2 regions of the Chelativorans composti genome follow, and region 1 is predicted to be linked to the other one. Evidence: riboswitches for the same ligand, from Rfam matches in the RefSeq annotation. Region 1 holds a riboswitch; the other holds the start of a gene.
What was found. Region 1 has a riboswitch for S-adenosylmethionine ahead of ABD906_RS13475 (O-succinylhomoserine sulfhydrylase). Riboswitches for the same ligand answer to the same signal wherever they lie in the genome.

Region 1 (3,407 bases):
CCGAGGTCCAGCAACCGAACACGGCCGCGACCTTCTCCTTCTCGAGCAGGTCGCGCGCCTTCTCGGCAAACAGCGGCCAGTCGGACGCCGGATCCACCACCACCGCCTCGAGCTTCTTGCCGAGCAGGCCGCCCTTCTTGTTCTGCTCCTCGATGAGCATCAGCATGACGTCCTTCAGCGTCGTCTCCGAGATTGCCATGGTCCCGGACAGCGAATGGAGGATGCCGACCTTGATCGTGTCCTCCTGCGCGAAGCTCTCCCCGGACATCAAGGCTCCGGCCAGGACCGTCGCTCCCATCAGCAGACTGCGCACCCTTGCAACTCGCGGCATGTTGGATCCCCTCTGGATGTGTTTTTGCGCTGCAACAGACAATGCAAAGCGCATGCCACTCAGGGGCGGATCAAAGAGCGCTGTTGTTACAGGGGGTTAGGAGGACCGGTCGGGCTCGTGCCAGATCGGGCCGCAGAAGCAATGCCCAAATCATCGGCAGGAATATTATTCCGCCCATGTTTTGATCAGGCCGGCATTTCAAGTTGCACGGCATTCCCGAGCCGCCTGAGCGGTCGGCTGCGCTTATGCCGTCGCACGCGTGATTGCGAGAACCCGCCCGCCCCTCGGGTTCTCAGCGGAAATGCTTGGAGAGCTTCAGCGCCTGGCCCTGGTAGTTGGACTTGAGGCTGCTGCCGTAGAGCTTCTGCGGGGCCCTGCTCATCCGCTCGTAGACGAGGCGGCCGACGATCTGCCCGTGTTCGAGGATGAACGGCACCTCGTGGCTGCGCACTTCCAGCACCGCGCGGCTGCCCGAGCCGCCCGCCGCCGAATGGCCGAAGCCGGGGTCGAAAAAGCCGGCATAATGCACGCGGAACTCGCCCACCAGCGGGTCGAAGGGTGTCATTTCGGCCGCATGGTTCGGCGGCACATGCACCGCCTCGCGCGAGACCAGGATGTAGAACTCGTCCGGGTCGAGCACCAGCTCCCGCTTGCCGTAGTCGTAGATCGGCTCCCAGAAGTCGCGCACGTCATAGGCTGCCTTGCGGTCCACGTCGATGACGCCCGAGTGATGCTTCGCCCGGTAGCCGACCAGGCCGCCCTCGCCGCCATTGAGGTCGATCGAAAGGGCGATGCCGCCGCCAGAGATATTGGGTTGTTCGGAGGCCACCAGCGTCTCGCGCTCGTGCAGCTGCGCGAGCTCCTCCTCGCTCAGCACGGCATTGCCGCGCCGGAAGCGGATCTGCGACAGCCGCGAGCCGGGCCGCACCACAATCGGGAACGTGCGCGGGCTGACCTCGAGATAGAGCGGCCCTGTATAGCCGGCCGGGATCTTGTCGAACTCCTGCCCGTGGTCGGTAATGACGCGGGTGAAGATGTCGAGGCGGCCCGTCGAGCTCTTCGGATTGGCGGAGGCCGAGACGTCCTGCGGCAGGCGAAGCGTTTCCATGAGCGGCACGATATAGACGCATCCCGTCTCCAGCACCGCGCCGGCATCGAGGCTGATCTCGTGCAGCTTCAGCCGCTCGAGCTTGTCCAGCACCCGGCATTTCGGGCCCGGAAGGAAGCTGGCGCGAACACGATAGGCAACCCGCCCAAGGCGCAGGTCGAGGCTCGCCGGCTGGATCTGGTCCTCGTCCAGCGGTCGTTCCGATGCGAGTGCGCCCTGGTTGAAAAGCTCTGCAATGTCAGAGTCAGGCAGGATGCCCGGGTTCACCACGTCTAGCCTCCAGGATTTTGCAGGGGAGCTTTACCGTCCTGCACAATTGACGCAAGGAGAATACGCGATTAAAGGGTCGTTATCCCGTGGTGATTTGCCGGTCGGCTTGCAGCCACGTTAAAGAAGTCGCTAAAAGGCCGCGCTCGATGTCGATGCTCATCCGGCGTTTTACGCGGCCGACAATTTGGGCAGAGACAATGGCACAATCAGACAATAGTACAGGTTGGAAGCCGCAGACCGCCTTGGTCCACGGCCATACCCTTCGTTCGCAGTTTCAGGAAACCTCCGAGGCAATCTGGCTGACCCAGGGCTTCGTCTACGAGACGGCCGAAGCCGCCGAAGCCCGCTTCAAGGGCGAGGATCCGGGCTTCATCTATTCCCGCTACGCCAACCCGACCGTCGACATGTTCGAAAAGCGCATGATCGAGCTGGAGGGTGCGGAAGACGCCCGCGCGATGGCTTCCGGCATGGCGGCGGTGGCTGCGGCCATTCTCTGTTCGCTGAAGGCGGGCGACCATGTTGTCTCCGCCCGCGCGCTGTTCGGCTCCTGTCACTGGATCATCGAGCATCTCCTGCCGCGCTACGGCATCGAAACCACCTTCGTCGACGGCCGCGACCTGTCGGCCTGGGAAGCCGCGATCCGGCCGAACACCAAGCTCTTCTTCATGGAGACGCCGACCAACCCGACGCTGGAGGTCTATGACATCCGCGCCATCGCCAATCTGGCGAATGCCGCCGGCGCCCGCCTGGTGGTCGACAACGTCTTCGCCACCCCCCTCTACCAGAAGCCGCTGCAGCATGGCGCACATGTCGTGGTCTACTCGGCCACCAAGCACATTGACGGCCAGGGCCGCTGCCTGGGCGGCATTGTCCTCTCGGACAAGGAGTGGATCGAGGCCAACCTGCACGACTATTTCCGTCATACCGGCCCGAGCCTTTCGCCCTTCAATGCCTGGGCGCTGCTGAAAGGTCTGGAAACGCTGCCGCTGCGCGTGCGCCAGCAGACGCACAATGCCTCGCAGATTGCGGATTTCCTCGCAGGCCACCCGAAGGTTGCGCGCGTGATCTATCCCGGCCGCAAGGACCATCCGCAGGCTGACATCATCGCCCGCCAGATGACCGGCGGTTCGACCCTGGTTTGCATCGAGCTCAAGGACGGGAAGCGCGCGGCCTTCAACTTCGCCAACGCGCTCGAGGTCATCAAGATCTCGAACAACCTCGGCGATGCCAAGAGCCTGATCACGCATCCGGCAACCACGACGCACAAGAACCTGTCGGACGAAAGCCGCGCTGAAGCCGGCATCACCGACGGCACGCTGCGCCTGTCGGCAGGCATCGAAGATACCGAGGATTTGCTGAAAGACATCGAGCGCGCGCTCGCCGCCGCCTGATGCGCGGGCAAGCGGACGGGCGGCCGCCCGTCCGCTTGAGCTGAGCATTGGACGTGGACACTCCCCGCGAGCCTTATTGATCTGCCGGTCGTCTGCGCTACAACATAGACAGTCTCGGCGGCTCCTTGCCTGCCGGAAATTGTTTTTGACGCAGCGTCCTCGGGAAGACCATGTACCGCGCCACCACTGCAGGCATTGAAGTATCCGTCGAGGCATTCTTTCTGCCGGACGAGTCTGACCTCGAGGAAGGCCGCTTCGTCTGGGCCTATCAAGTGACCATCGTCAACAATTCGCCCGAGCCGGTTCG
Region 2 (3,407 bases), on a different contig from region 1:
CGATAACGCGGAAGTCAACGCGGGGTTCAGTGTTCACGCTCATTCGCCGATCCCCATCTGACGGGCTGCCGCATTGATGAAGCCGCGGACGGCCGCGTGGAACTCGGGCTCATCCAGCAGAAAGGCATCGTGACCCTTGTCGGATTCGATCTCAACGAAGGACACGGAGGCGCCGGCGGCGTTCAGAGCGTGGACAACCATGCGGCTTTCCTCGGTCGGGAACAGCCAGTCGCTGGTGAAGGAGACCACACAGAACCGGGTTTTCGTGCCCTTGAACGCATCGGCCAGGCGGCCGTTGTGCTCCGCGGCAAGATCGAAGTAGTCCATCGCGCGGGTGAGATAGAGGTAGGAATTGGCGTCAAACCGGTCCACGAAGGTGAAACCCTGGTGGCGCAGATAGCTCTCGATCTGGAAATCGGCGTCGAAGCCGAAGGTGATCTGGTTGCGGTCCTGCAGATTGCGACCGAACTTGCGGTGGAGGGCCGCCTCCGACAGATAGGTGATATGCGCGCCCATGCGGGCGACGGCAAGGCCCTTGGCCGGGTGGCGTCCCTGCGCAATGTAGTCGCCACCGCACCAATCGGGATCGGCCATGACCGCCTGGCGACCCACTTCGTGGAAGGCGATGTTCTGCGCCGTGTGGCGCGCGCCGGTGGCGATCGGAATTGCGTTGCGCACCCGCTCCGGGAAACTGTGGGCCCATTCCAGCACCTGCATGCCGCCCATCGAGCCGCCAACGACGGCAAGAAGCTGGTCAATGCCGAGGCAATCCACGAGCATGGACTGGGCGCGCACCATGTCGCCGATGGTGATGACGGGAAAGTCGAGGCCATAAGCCTTGCCCGTCGCCGGATTGACCGTCGCCGGGCCGGAGGAGCCCATGCAACCGCCGATGACGTTCGAGCAAATGACGAAGAAGCGGTTGGTGTCGATGGGCTTGCCGGGGCCGACCAGCATCTCCCACCAGCCGGGCTTGCCGGTCACCGGATGGGTGTTCGCCACATGCTGGTCACCGGTGAGCGCGTGGCAGATGAGGATCGCATTCGACCGATCGGCGTTCAGCTCACCCACCGTCTGATAGGCAATCTGAAAAGGGGACAGAATAGCCCCCGACTCCAGCCTCAGCGGCTTGTCTTCACCAAACTTCACCAGCAGACTGGACGGCGAATTCGCTTCGTCGCGTGCGGTTCTTACTCTTGACTGTTCCATACGCTTGCCGTTCGCCGGAAACAAAAAAAACCGGCATTGTTGAAACAATTGCCGGTCACGGAACGCAGATCGGTCCTTTAGCAACTTATTTAACGTGGCTGCAAGCCGACCGGCCAAATCACCACGGAACGTCCTTCCTTTAGAGCCGGAACCCCTTTGCGTCAACGAATTTGATGGGATAAAGCATTGGCGCCGAAGCAATGGATCTGATGATGAATACACTTGACCGTCCGCAACCCCGACCGGGTGTCATGGATATCGCCGCCTACGTGCCAGGCAGGGAAACTGTCGAGGGCGTGGCGAAGGTTTGGAAGCTTTCGTCCAACGAAACGCCGCTTGGGCCCTCCCCCAAGGCGAGGGAGGCCATCGCCGCGGTAACGGACCGTCTGGAGATCTATCCGGACGGCGACGCGCGCAAGCTTCGCGATGCCATCGCGGAAGTACACGGCCTCAACCCGGCCAACATCATCTGCTCGAACGGTTCCGACGAACTGCTCGGACTCCTGGCGCATACCTATCTGCAGCCCGGCGACGAGGGCATCATCACCGAGCACGGCTTCCTGGTCTACAAGATCCAGATCATGGCGGCAGGCGGCGTGCCCGTGGTCGTGAAGGAGAAAAACGAGACGGTGGACGTGGACGCGATCCTTGCGGCCGTGACGGACAAGACCCGGCTCGTCTACCTCGCCAACCCCGCCAACCCGACCGGCACCTACATTCCGGCCGAGGAAGTGCGCCGGCTGCATGCCGGACTGCCGAAGAACGTGCTGCTGGTGATCGATGCCGCCTACGCGGAATACGTCCGCAAGAACGATTACGAGGCGGGCCTCGAGCTGGTATCCTCGTGGGACAACGTGGTGATGACCCGCACGTTCTCGAAGATCCACGGCCTCGCCGCCCTGCGTATCGGCTGGCTTTACGGCCCGGCGCATGTCATCGACGCGCTCAACCGCGTGCGCGGCCCGTTCAATGTCAACGCGCTTGCCATCGAGGCGGGCGCTGCGGCGATGCGCGACCGTGCCCACGTGCAGAACGCGTTGGAGTATAATCTCAAGTGGAAGGACTGGCTGACCGAGGAGCTGACCAAGCTGGGCCTGCGCGTGACGCCGTCCGTCACCAACTTCCTGCTGATCCATTTTCCGGATCAGGACGGCAAGCGGGCGGCGGAGGCGGACGAGTTCCTGTGCTCGCGCGGTTACATCCTGCGCCAGGTTCGCGGCTACGGCTTCCCGAACGCCCTTCGCATGACAATCGGACCGGAAGAAGCAAACCGCGGCGTGGTGGACGCGCTGCGCGAATTCCTGAACAGGTGATTTGTGAGTGAACCCCTCTTCAATAAGGTCGCGCTGATCGGCATCGGCCTTATCGGCTCTTCGCTGGCGCGCGTGATCCGCCGCGAAAACCTGGCAAATACGATCATCGTCAACACCCGCCGCGAGGAAACGCTGAACCGCGCGCGGGAGCTCAACCTTGGCGACGACTATTATTCCAGTGCTGCAGAGGCGGTTCGCGACGCAGATCTCGTCATCGTGTGCGTGCCCGTGGGCGCCTGCGGCCAGGTCGCCGCCGAAATCGCGCCGGCGCTGAAGCCCGGCGCGATCGTCACCGACGTGGGTTCGACCAAGCGTTCGGTCATCCAGCAGATGGCGCCGGTCCTGCCCGATACCATCGAGTTCGTGCCCGGCCATCCCATCGCTGGCACGGAGCATTCGGGCCCGGACGCCGGCTTCGCCGAGCTGTTCCGCAACCGCTGGTGCATCCTCACGCCGATCGGCAGGGCGAGCGACGAGGCGGTGCAGAAACTCAGCCGTTTCTGGGAAGCCTGCGGCTCGCGCGTCGATACCATGGACCCCGACCATCACGACAAGGTTCTGGCGATCGTCTCGCACCTGCCGCACATCATCGCCTACAACATCGTCGGCACGGCGGATGATCTGGAGACAGTCACCCAGTCGGAGGTGATCAAATATTCCGCGTCCGGCTTCCGCGATTTCACGCGACTGGCGGCATCCGACCCGACCATGTGGAGAGACATCTGCCTGCACAACAAGGATGCGATCCTGGAGATGCTGGCGCGGTTCTCGGAGGATCTGTCGGCGCTGCAACGCGCGATCCGCTGGGGCGACGGGGAGACGCTGTTCAACCTGTTCACCCGCACGCGCGCGATCCGGCGATCAATCATCGATGCCGGCCAGGAC

Region 2: it holds a riboswitch for S-adenosylmethionine, as region 1 does, so the genes downstream of both, metX (homoserine O-acetyltransferase MetX) here and ABD906_RS13475 (O-succinylhomoserine sulfhydrylase) in region 1, are expected to answer to the same signal.

What each region holds. Positions count from the first base shown of each region.
Region 1 covers NZ_BAABGS010000072.1:72,059-75,465, forward strand. The annotation lists gene urtA (urea ABC transporter substrate-binding protein) at 1-331, opposite strand, end outside; gene ABD906_RS13470 (2'-deoxycytidine 5'-triphosphate deaminase) at 624-1,709, opposite strand; SAM riboswitch at 1,786-1,862, shown strand; gene ABD906_RS13475 (O-succinylhomoserine sulfhydrylase) at 1,907-3,100, shown strand; gene apaG (Co2+/Mg2+ efflux protein ApaG) at 3,271-3,407, shown strand, end outside.
Region 2 covers NZ_BAABGS010000020.1:34,778-38,184, forward strand. The annotation lists gene metW (methionine biosynthesis protein MetW) at 1-43, opposite strand, end outside; gene metX (homoserine O-acetyltransferase MetX) at 40-1,209, opposite strand; SAM riboswitch at 1,267-1,344, opposite strand; gene hisC (histidinol-phosphate transaminase) at 1,422-2,522, shown strand; gene ABD906_RS07585 (prephenate/arogenate dehydrogenase family protein) at 2,526-3,407, shown strand, end outside.